One region of the Allorhizobium sp. nf9_anc genome, then DNA from elsewhere that is predicted to be linked to it. Evidence: riboswitches for the same ligand, from Rfam matches in the RefSeq annotation. Region 1 holds a riboswitch; the other holds the start of a gene.
What was found. A riboswitch is a leader RNA that binds a small molecule or an ion and turns the genes downstream of it on or off. The one in region 1 is predicted to bind cobalamin.
Positions count from the first base shown of each region.

Region 1 (4,208 bases):
GAAGAGGGCGAAACCGCTGCGGTTCCGCCCTCTTTTCACACGCAATTGATCTGAGATCGTCGGCTCAGACTTCGATCTCGATATCGCCCTTGGGCCGCGAACAGCAGGCGAGGATGTAGCCCTCGTCGATCTCGTCGTCGAGGATGCCGCCATTGTGGTCCATCTCGACCTCGCCTGACAGTTTCATGACCTTGCAGGTGCCGCAGAGACCGGATTCACATGCCGCCCCGATGCGGACGCCCGCCGCACGGGCCGCCTGCAGAACCGTGTGGCCCGGCGCGCAAAGACCGTCCTTGCCGGACATGGCAAAGGTGACCTTGGTCGGCTGTTCGCCATCGGCATAGATGACCACTTCCGGCAGTTCCGGCTTGACCGGCTGGAAGGCCTCCTCGTGATACTGCTTCATATCGAAGCCGGCACCTTCGAGCGCTTCGCGCACGGTCGCCATGAAGGGCGCCGGGCCACAGCAGAAGACGGTACGCTCGAGGAAGTCGGGTGCCAGAAGCGCAATCTTCGCCTTGTCGATGCGGCCCTTCAGGCCCGACCAGAGCTGGCCGCGCGAGACCTGCTCGACGATGAAGCCAAGCGTCAGATGCGGCATCTCGCGGGCCTTGGCCTCAAGCTCCCAGCGGAAGATGATATCGTCAGGCGAGCGGGCACAGTTCAAAAAGGTTATGTCGCTGTCGGGGGCCCGGTCGCTCATGTCGCGGGTCATCGACACCATCGGCGTGATGCCGGAGCCGGCCGAGATGAAGAGATACTTCTTGCCGGGATACTTGGCATAGGAGAAGTCGCCGAGCGGACCGAAGGCCTTCAGCGCCATGCCGGGCTTCAGGTTGTCGAACATCCAGCGCGTGCCGATACTGTCCTTCTGCGCCTTGACCGTTACCGCGACCGTGTAGGGCCGCGAGGGGCTGGAGGAGAGCGTGTAGGTGCGCATCACCGGCTCAGGCCCGACCGGGACCTCCAGCGTCACGAACTGGCCTGGCATGTAGCGGAACCACAGGTTCGGCTTGTTCGGCTTGAAGGTGAAAGTCATCACGTCGGCGGCTTCCGGCGTGACGGCGACGCATTCGAGGAGATGCTCCCGGTCGGACCAGGGGCGCATTTCGTCGACATGGCGATACTGGGTGACGGCGATGTTCATGGTCAAGCCACCGCAGACAGGCGGGCCTTGTCGCCCTGAAGGCGGCCCGTCATGAAGTTGGAATACCATTCGACAAACTGCATGACGCCACCTTCGTGATCGACGGAATAGGGACCGGGCTCATAGGCCGGCGAGCGGATGCCGAAGGCGTTTTCCTCGACGATTGAGCGATCCTGATCGTTGGTCATGTTCCAGACATGGGTCAGCTCTTCGAGGTCGTAATCGACGCCTTCGACCGCATCCTTGTTCACCAGCCAGGTGGTGGTGACGGCCGTCTCTTCGGCCGAGAGCGGCAGAACGCGGAAGGAGATCGCGTGATCGCCGAGAATGTGGTTCCAGGTCGTCGGGTAGTGGAAGAGCAGCATGGTGCCGATATGGCTGATCGGCACATCGGCGGAGAGCGGCTTCTTCACCGCGCGCTTGCCGGACATGGTGTAGCTCTCGGCATCCTGGATCAGCGGCATGCGGGCGGTACGGAACTGGCCAGTCGGGTCCATGTTGAAGGTGGACGGCAGGCCTGCGGCCTCGCAGCGCGCCCAGTGCTCGGAGATGAACGGGTCATCGCCGGCACCCTGAACGCCGGTTGCGGTCGGGGCTTCCGGATAGGTGCGGCAGAGTTCGGGATGGTTGCTGGCGCAGTGGTAGCACTCGCGGTTGTTTTCCCAGACGAGCTTCCAGTTGCCCTTCTCGATGATCGTGTTCTTGTGGGCTACTTTGGCTTCCCAGAGGCGATGCGGCGCAAGATACGGCTCGATGGAAGCGCGCATCGGGGCGAAGTCGGGGGCCTCATTGGCGAGGCAGACGAAGATGTAGCCGCCAACGCTTTCGCAATGGACGGTCTTCAGGCCGAACTCGGCCTTGTCGAAGTTCTCGCCCATCTGGCGGGCAAAGACGAGCGAACCGTCAAGGTCGTAGGTCCAGTTATGATAGGGGCAGACGAGCTTGGCAGCGGCACCCTTGTCCTTGGTGCAGACGCGGTGGCCGCGATGGCGACAGGTGTTGTGGAAGGCGCGGATGGCCTGATCCTTGCCGCGCACGATGACGACAGGGTAATCGCCGATCTGGGCTGTGAAGTAGTTGCCGGCGCGCGGGATCTCGCAGTCATGGCCGATGAACAGCCAGTCGCGATACCAGATCATCTCCATGTCGAGTTTGAAGTAATCCTGATCGATATAGAATGGCTGCTCGAGCGAGAAGCCTTCGCGGCGGTTCTTCAGCTGGCGCAGCACGTTGGCCTGCAGGTCCATGTCGTCCTCGTTTTCAAAACTCGGGGGAGAAAAGAGCACAGCCTGCCATCGCCCTGGGAAGGCGGTTTGCATGGCTATCTCCGGTCGCCCTCCGCAACCTCAAATGTCCATCTGCCGAGGCTGGTTTCCGGGCTCAGGAGTGGTCCATTTGCGGACCGCGTCGGCGCCTTCCCAGGGTCACCCCCAGTGGCCTTTTGCCAAAACGCATTCTCCACCACCGTTGCGGGGGCAGCGCCGGATTTCGACCGGCTTCCCGATTTCCCGCCCTCCCTAGAGTGACAGCACCTCGAGCTCACAATTATCTAATCACAGGGCGCAGGCCGACGCTGCATTGCGGAACGACACGCCCGAAATCGTTTGCGACATGGCGACAGAATGCCCGTGAAAACAGAGGGAGACGAATTCTCCTGCAATTTCCGTGGCGTAGAGTAGAAGCAAAGAAATTCCCGAAGACGGGATGGCGCAAACGCGCGATCAGGGGGCGGCTTTCAAGATTTGCAGTGCGGCAAGCCTCGCGAAACCTCGCTCATGTAGAATACCATCAAATCATGATTAACCATGCTGCGCTAAGCTCAAGCAATCAGTCCGGGTACGTCAGAGCGTCAAGATGCAGAAACTGAGATACTACGCGGCTCCCAAAGCGGAAACGAAAACGCCGCCATCCTCAAAGGCAGTCCATACCGAGTTCCTCAGAACCGGTCGGATCTCGCGTAGCCGCGAGGACTGGCTGCCGGACGAGCGACGCTATCTTTCCTACGAGGAGGTGGCGGCACGGACGGGTCGGCGGCTTGAGCGGGCGGCAGAGACAACTCACGAGCGGATTAACGGCTTCCATCGCTCGATCAAGTTTCCCAAGGTCATCTTCCACCGTACGCTGAACAACAGCCCGCATCTCGGCTACTGTCATGTGACGGCGGCGCGCACGAATTTCGCGCAATATGCCGATGTAAAATGGGCCTTCTACATCGCCAATTTCTTTGCCGAGCTTGGCGGTCAAGAGGTGTTCTTCGAGCAGATCAAGCAGAATTACGGACGGATGTATTTCGCCGTGGCGATCAAGCCTGAGGCGGAGGCCAAGTCGATGGCTATCGACCGTTCGTTCCGCAACAATGGCCTGCTGTTCCAGACGGTGGATCCGAAAGAGGCGCTGCGGAACGTGCTGATGCTCGGCGCACGAGACGCCGAGCTCAGGAAGATCATCGCAAAGCTTTGAGCGTGGAGTTCGACGCTCAGGCGCCGAAACCGCCGACCGGCTTCTTCTTGTAGAGCAGCCAATCCTTTGACACATAGTCGCTTGCGCCGTAGATCGTCACGGTGTCGCCGCCGGCTGCCTTCGAGGTGGCGAGCGCCTTTTCAGCGAAGTTGGTGAAGTCGAATGCGTTCGGGGCCTGCTCGGAGAAGCAGATGCCGAAGGACATGCCGAGCTGGCCCATGCGGGCACCGGTCGACGAGCCGACGAAATTGGTGGCCTTGAGCTTGGCGCGAACGAGATCGACGACGCGGCTGATCTCTTCCTGATCCGACGTGTAGAGCAGCAGGCCGAAGCGGCCGGCATCGAAGCGGCAGGCGAGATCGCCACCGCCGGACACGGCTTCCAGCACCTTGGCGACCTGCATCAGGAAGCGCTCGGCAACAGCCGGGCCCATCTGCTCCTGGATGCGGGCGTAATCGTCGATCTCGCCGATCGCGACGCCGCAGAGCACCGGCATTTCCGGGTTTGCATAGATCTTGGCGACGGCCTTGTTGAAGGCGCGGCGGCTGGCAAGGCGGGTGACCGGATCCACGAACTTCGCGGCTTCGGCCTCTTCCGCCTC
Region 1 covers NZ_CM150481.1:2,800,186-2,804,393, forward strand. The annotation lists gene AC02Y0_RS13735 (FAD-binding oxidoreductase) at 65-1,147, opposite strand; gene AC02Y0_RS13740 (aromatic ring-hydroxylating oxygenase subunit alpha) at 1,150-2,394, opposite strand; cobalamin riboswitch at 2,496-2,698, opposite strand; gene AC02Y0_RS13745 (DUF6656 family protein) at 3,002-3,607, shown strand; gene AC02Y0_RS13750 (GGDEF domain-containing protein) at 3,624-4,208, opposite strand, start outside.

Region 2 (4,208 bases), 940 kb from region 1:
AGGCGTCCGCCAGGCGGTCGATGGCCTGGACGTTGCGCGGACCAGGCGTTGCCTCGACATATTCCAGCACGACGAAGCGGTCCTGCTTGACGGCGTCGAGGTTCTTGAAGGCCGGGGTCTCCTTCATGAAGGCGATCTTCTGCTCGGCGGTCACATCGCCGTAGTTGACTATGACGATCACTTCCGGATTGCGCTCGATGACGGGCTCCCAGGAAACCTCGGTCCAGCTCTTTTCCACGTCATCCATGACGTTGACGCCGCCTGCGGCCTCGATCATCGCAGTCGGAATGCCGAAGCGGCCCGAGGTGAAGGGCTTCTCGGTACCGGAATCATAGACGAAGACGCGCACGGGCTTCTCGATGCCGCCGATCCGCGTGGTGATCTCGTCGAGCTGCTTGCGATAGCCGGCGACCAGTTCTTCAGCGCGCTGCTCGACACCGAAGATCTTGCCGAGATTGAGCAAGTCCGCGAACATGTCGTCCATCGTTGGCTTGTTCTTGGCCATGATGTGAATGCAGGATTCGGTCAGTTCATAGACCTTGATGCCCAGCGGTTCGAGCGTCTCGGGCGTCACTTCGCCACCGACCTTCATGCCGTAGTTCCAGCCGGCAAAGTAGAAATCGGCATCGGCGTTCAGCAAGACTTCCTTTGTCGGATATTTCGGCGAAAGTTCCGGCAGTTCCTTTACGCCTTCGCGCAGCCCCTCATCCAGCGTCTTCCAGCCGGAGATGCCTGTGTAGCCGACCATGCGATCCTGCAGTTTCAGGGCGAGCATCATCTCGGTGAGGTTGACGTCGTTGGAGATGGCTCGGGCGGGCGCGGCATCGAAGGTGACGTCGCGACCGCAACTCTTGACCGTGACCGGATAGGCGAAGGCGGAAGAAGCCGTGAAGACCGATGCGAGCAGAGCGGCGGACAGGAGAAAACGGTTAGCCATGGTATCGGGGTCCTTTCGAAATCAGTTCAGTGCGAGTGAGAAAGAAAAACGGTGCGCGCGAAGACCTTCCGCCTGCTGGCGCGCGGCGAGCACGCCGAAGGTCCCCGACAAGGCCTGTTCGGTCAGAACCGCCTCCGGCGCCCCGAAGGCACTCATTCGGCCGCCATGCATCAGAGCGACATGGCTTGCGAATTCGGCCGCAAGATTGATGTCGTGCAACGTCGTGATGATCGTCAGATTGAGCGCGCCCAACAGATCAAGGATTTCGAGCTGGTGGCGGATGTCCAGATGGTTGGTCGGCTCATCGAGGATCAGGATCTCCGGCTTCTGGGCGAGCGCACGCGCCACAAGCACCCGCTGCTTTTCGCCGCCCGAGAGGGTCGAGAACTGGCGGTTCGCCAGACGAAGAAGATCGAGATGGTCGAGGGCGTGTTCGGCTTCGGCTCTGTCCTGATCATTCCAGCCGGAAAGCCCCTCGCGCCAGGGAACGCGGCCCATCATCACCACGTCGCGGACCGTGAAGGGGAAATCGCCAGGCATTTCCTGCAGGACGACAGCGACGCGCCGTGCAACCTGGCGGGCACTCATGGACCAGATGTCCTGGCCATCCACCTCGACGCGGCCTTCCAGGGGAGAGACGCCGCGATACAGGCAGCGGAGCAAGGTCGTCTTGCCGGCGCCATTCGGGCCGACGATCGCCAGCCGGTCGCCGGCGTCGAGCGCAAACGACACGTCACGAACGAGGAAATGGGATGATTTCGGACCCCAGCCGAGATCCGTGACGCGGATGGGGCACCCTTTGCTGCTGCAACTCATCAGCGCACCTCCGCATGGGAGCTACGGCCAGCGGTTACGCCATGGGCGAGCTTGGATCCAAGCCTGAGCGGCTCAAGATCGAGACGGAAATGCATGCCAGTCCTCCGCAGGATTTCTCCGGAGGCAAAATGGCATGTGTTCGGCGCGCCCGAGGGCGCTGTGCAAAAGCCAGTTCGTATCCATCGGAACACCCCGTCCGCTTCGGTTTCATCGCTTGACGGCAGGTCTCCTGGCTTGCGGATATACGCTTTCCATTTGCCTTCCCACGGTGACCCGCAGTGGCCCGGCGTGTGAACGCCGCGAGAATGGACAGCAATCCGCTTACAGTTGCGGGGGCAGCCACGGTCTTGGTCCCTTTTGGGTCTTCCGCACCGTGTTCCCTATTAATCCCCTTCGGAGTCATCCGTTGAGGGAACCGTCACCTGCTTGCATAAGATCTGCAGACCCCGCCGGTCAAGCCACTATTCTTTCCAGTTATGTAATACCATTACATCTATCGACCAACGTTGACCTTGTCCACCCTGAAACTGCGCCTGCACATCAGGTGGTTGTTCTATTTTCGGCAGCGGCCTCCGGCAGGACAGCAGAGACGGCCTTCTCGTCGATGACGCGCGCGCCTCTCTGGCGGGTGGAATAGCGCCAGATCCACTGAATGCTGACCAGCAGCCTCTTCTCGAAATTGACCAGCAGATAGACGTGAACAAGGGCCCAGAGCAGCCAGGCGAGGCGTCCCTTGAGCTGCCAGGATCCAAAATCGAAGATGGCGGCATTGCGCCCGATGACTGCGGTGTTGCCGCGATTGTGGAAGTGGAACGTGGGAATGGGCTTTCCGGACAGGAGGCTGGCTTTCAGCGCACGGCCGAGAAATTTCCCCTGCTGCTTGGCTACCTGGGCCAAGGCCGGCATCGGCTTGCCGTCTTCGCCGACCGCAAGCGCCGTATCGCCGAGGGCATAGATGCCGGGCTTGTCGACAACCGAAAGATCGGGCGCCACCGGCAGGCGACCGCCGGGGCCTGCCTCGATGCCCAGCCATTCGGCGGCCGGGGAGGCTTTCACGCCCGCACCCCAGACGATGCAACTCGCGGGCAGGAACGCGCCGCCAACCTGAACGCCCTCCGCGGTGATATCTTCGACAGGCGTATTGAGGCGGATATCGACACCGATCCCAGCGAGGTAATCGGAGGCGTATTGCGAGAGAGGCTCCGGGAAGGTGGATAGAATTCTCGGCCCGGCCTCGACCAGCAGGACCGCCAATTGATCGGCGTGAAGCTTGCGGAAATCCTGGGCGATCATGAAGCGGCCGAGTTCAGAGATCGCGCCCGCCATTTCGACACCTGTCGGTCCGCCGCCGATGACCACGCTGGTCAAAAGCCTGCGTTTCTCGGCCTCATCGGTGCTCCGCTCCGCCTTTTCGAAGGCGAGGAGCAGCCTGTGACGGATGTCGCGGGCTTCGTGGATGGATTTGAGACCCGGTGCATGCTGCTGCCAGTCATCATGTCCGAAGTAATTGTAGGTGGAGCCGGTGGCGAGCACTAGGCGATCGAAGGGGATCGAGCCGCCGTCCTTAAGCATGATCGCCCGAGCGTGCGCATCGACCGACACGACCTCGGCCATGACAACATGGATGTTGTCGTAGCGACCCAGTGTGCGCCGAATCGGTTCGGAGATGTCTGCAGGCGACAAGGCCGCCGTTGCGACCTGATAGAGAAGCGGCTGGAAGAGATTGTGATTGCGGCGATCGATGACCGTCACGTCGATTGCCCTATTGCCCAGAGCCTGGGCGCAGGCGAGGCCGCCGAAGCCGGCCCCGACGATCACTACATGTGGTCTCTTCGTGGGTTCCGTTCCGCTTTCCATCATCACCTCTTGGTCCTGCCCCACGACAAACAGGAGGGACACGCAAATGTTCCTCTTCGAATGACGCGATGCAATAGCCCGAAAATCATTGTTCCGACGATGGAACAAATTCTGCGGCTACCCGTTTTTCGGTTGAATTGCTTTTGTTCCCTCCCCCCAACCTCCCCCGGCCGCCCCTGAGGGCGCCTACCTGAACCCCGCCAATGGCGGGGTTCTTTTTGCTGGGTTCGGGCATCACCTGATCCCCTGAGACGCGGCGCTTTCTTACTGGCTGGTCAAAGACTGAGCACGGACCATGTGGTTGCGGACGGCGGGATAATGGGCCGTGGCATAGGTCTTCAAGCCACCGGGAGGCCCATCGGCGGCATAGGAGCCAAGCAGTTGGATCGCCTGATCATGGGCCTTCATCTGTGCGGAGAGATAGGCACTGTCGAACTGGCTCTCTTCCGCCTGCTCCAGCGCTAGCAATGTCTGCCTCTGCTCCATGGAAAGGTCTTCGGACAGGCTGACATTGTCGGACGTGGCCGAATCTTGAAGCTCCCTCTGGGCGCGACGATGGTCGTCGATCATCGTTCGGGCAAACGCCCTTACCTCGGGT
Region 2 covers NZ_CM150481.1:3,740,038-3,744,245, forward strand. The annotation lists gene AC02Y0_RS18320 (ABC transporter substrate-binding protein) at 1-937, opposite strand, end outside; gene AC02Y0_RS18325 (ABC transporter ATP-binding protein) at 959-1,753, opposite strand; cobalamin riboswitch at 1,956-2,188, opposite strand; gene AC02Y0_RS18330 (NAD(P)/FAD-dependent oxidoreductase) at 2,294-3,652, opposite strand; gene AC02Y0_RS18335 (DUF4142 domain-containing protein) at 3,875-4,208, opposite strand, start outside.
Region 2: another riboswitch for cobalamin. It lies ahead of AC02Y0_RS18325 (ABC transporter ATP-binding protein); the one in region 1 lies ahead of AC02Y0_RS13740 (aromatic ring-hydroxylating oxygenase subunit alpha).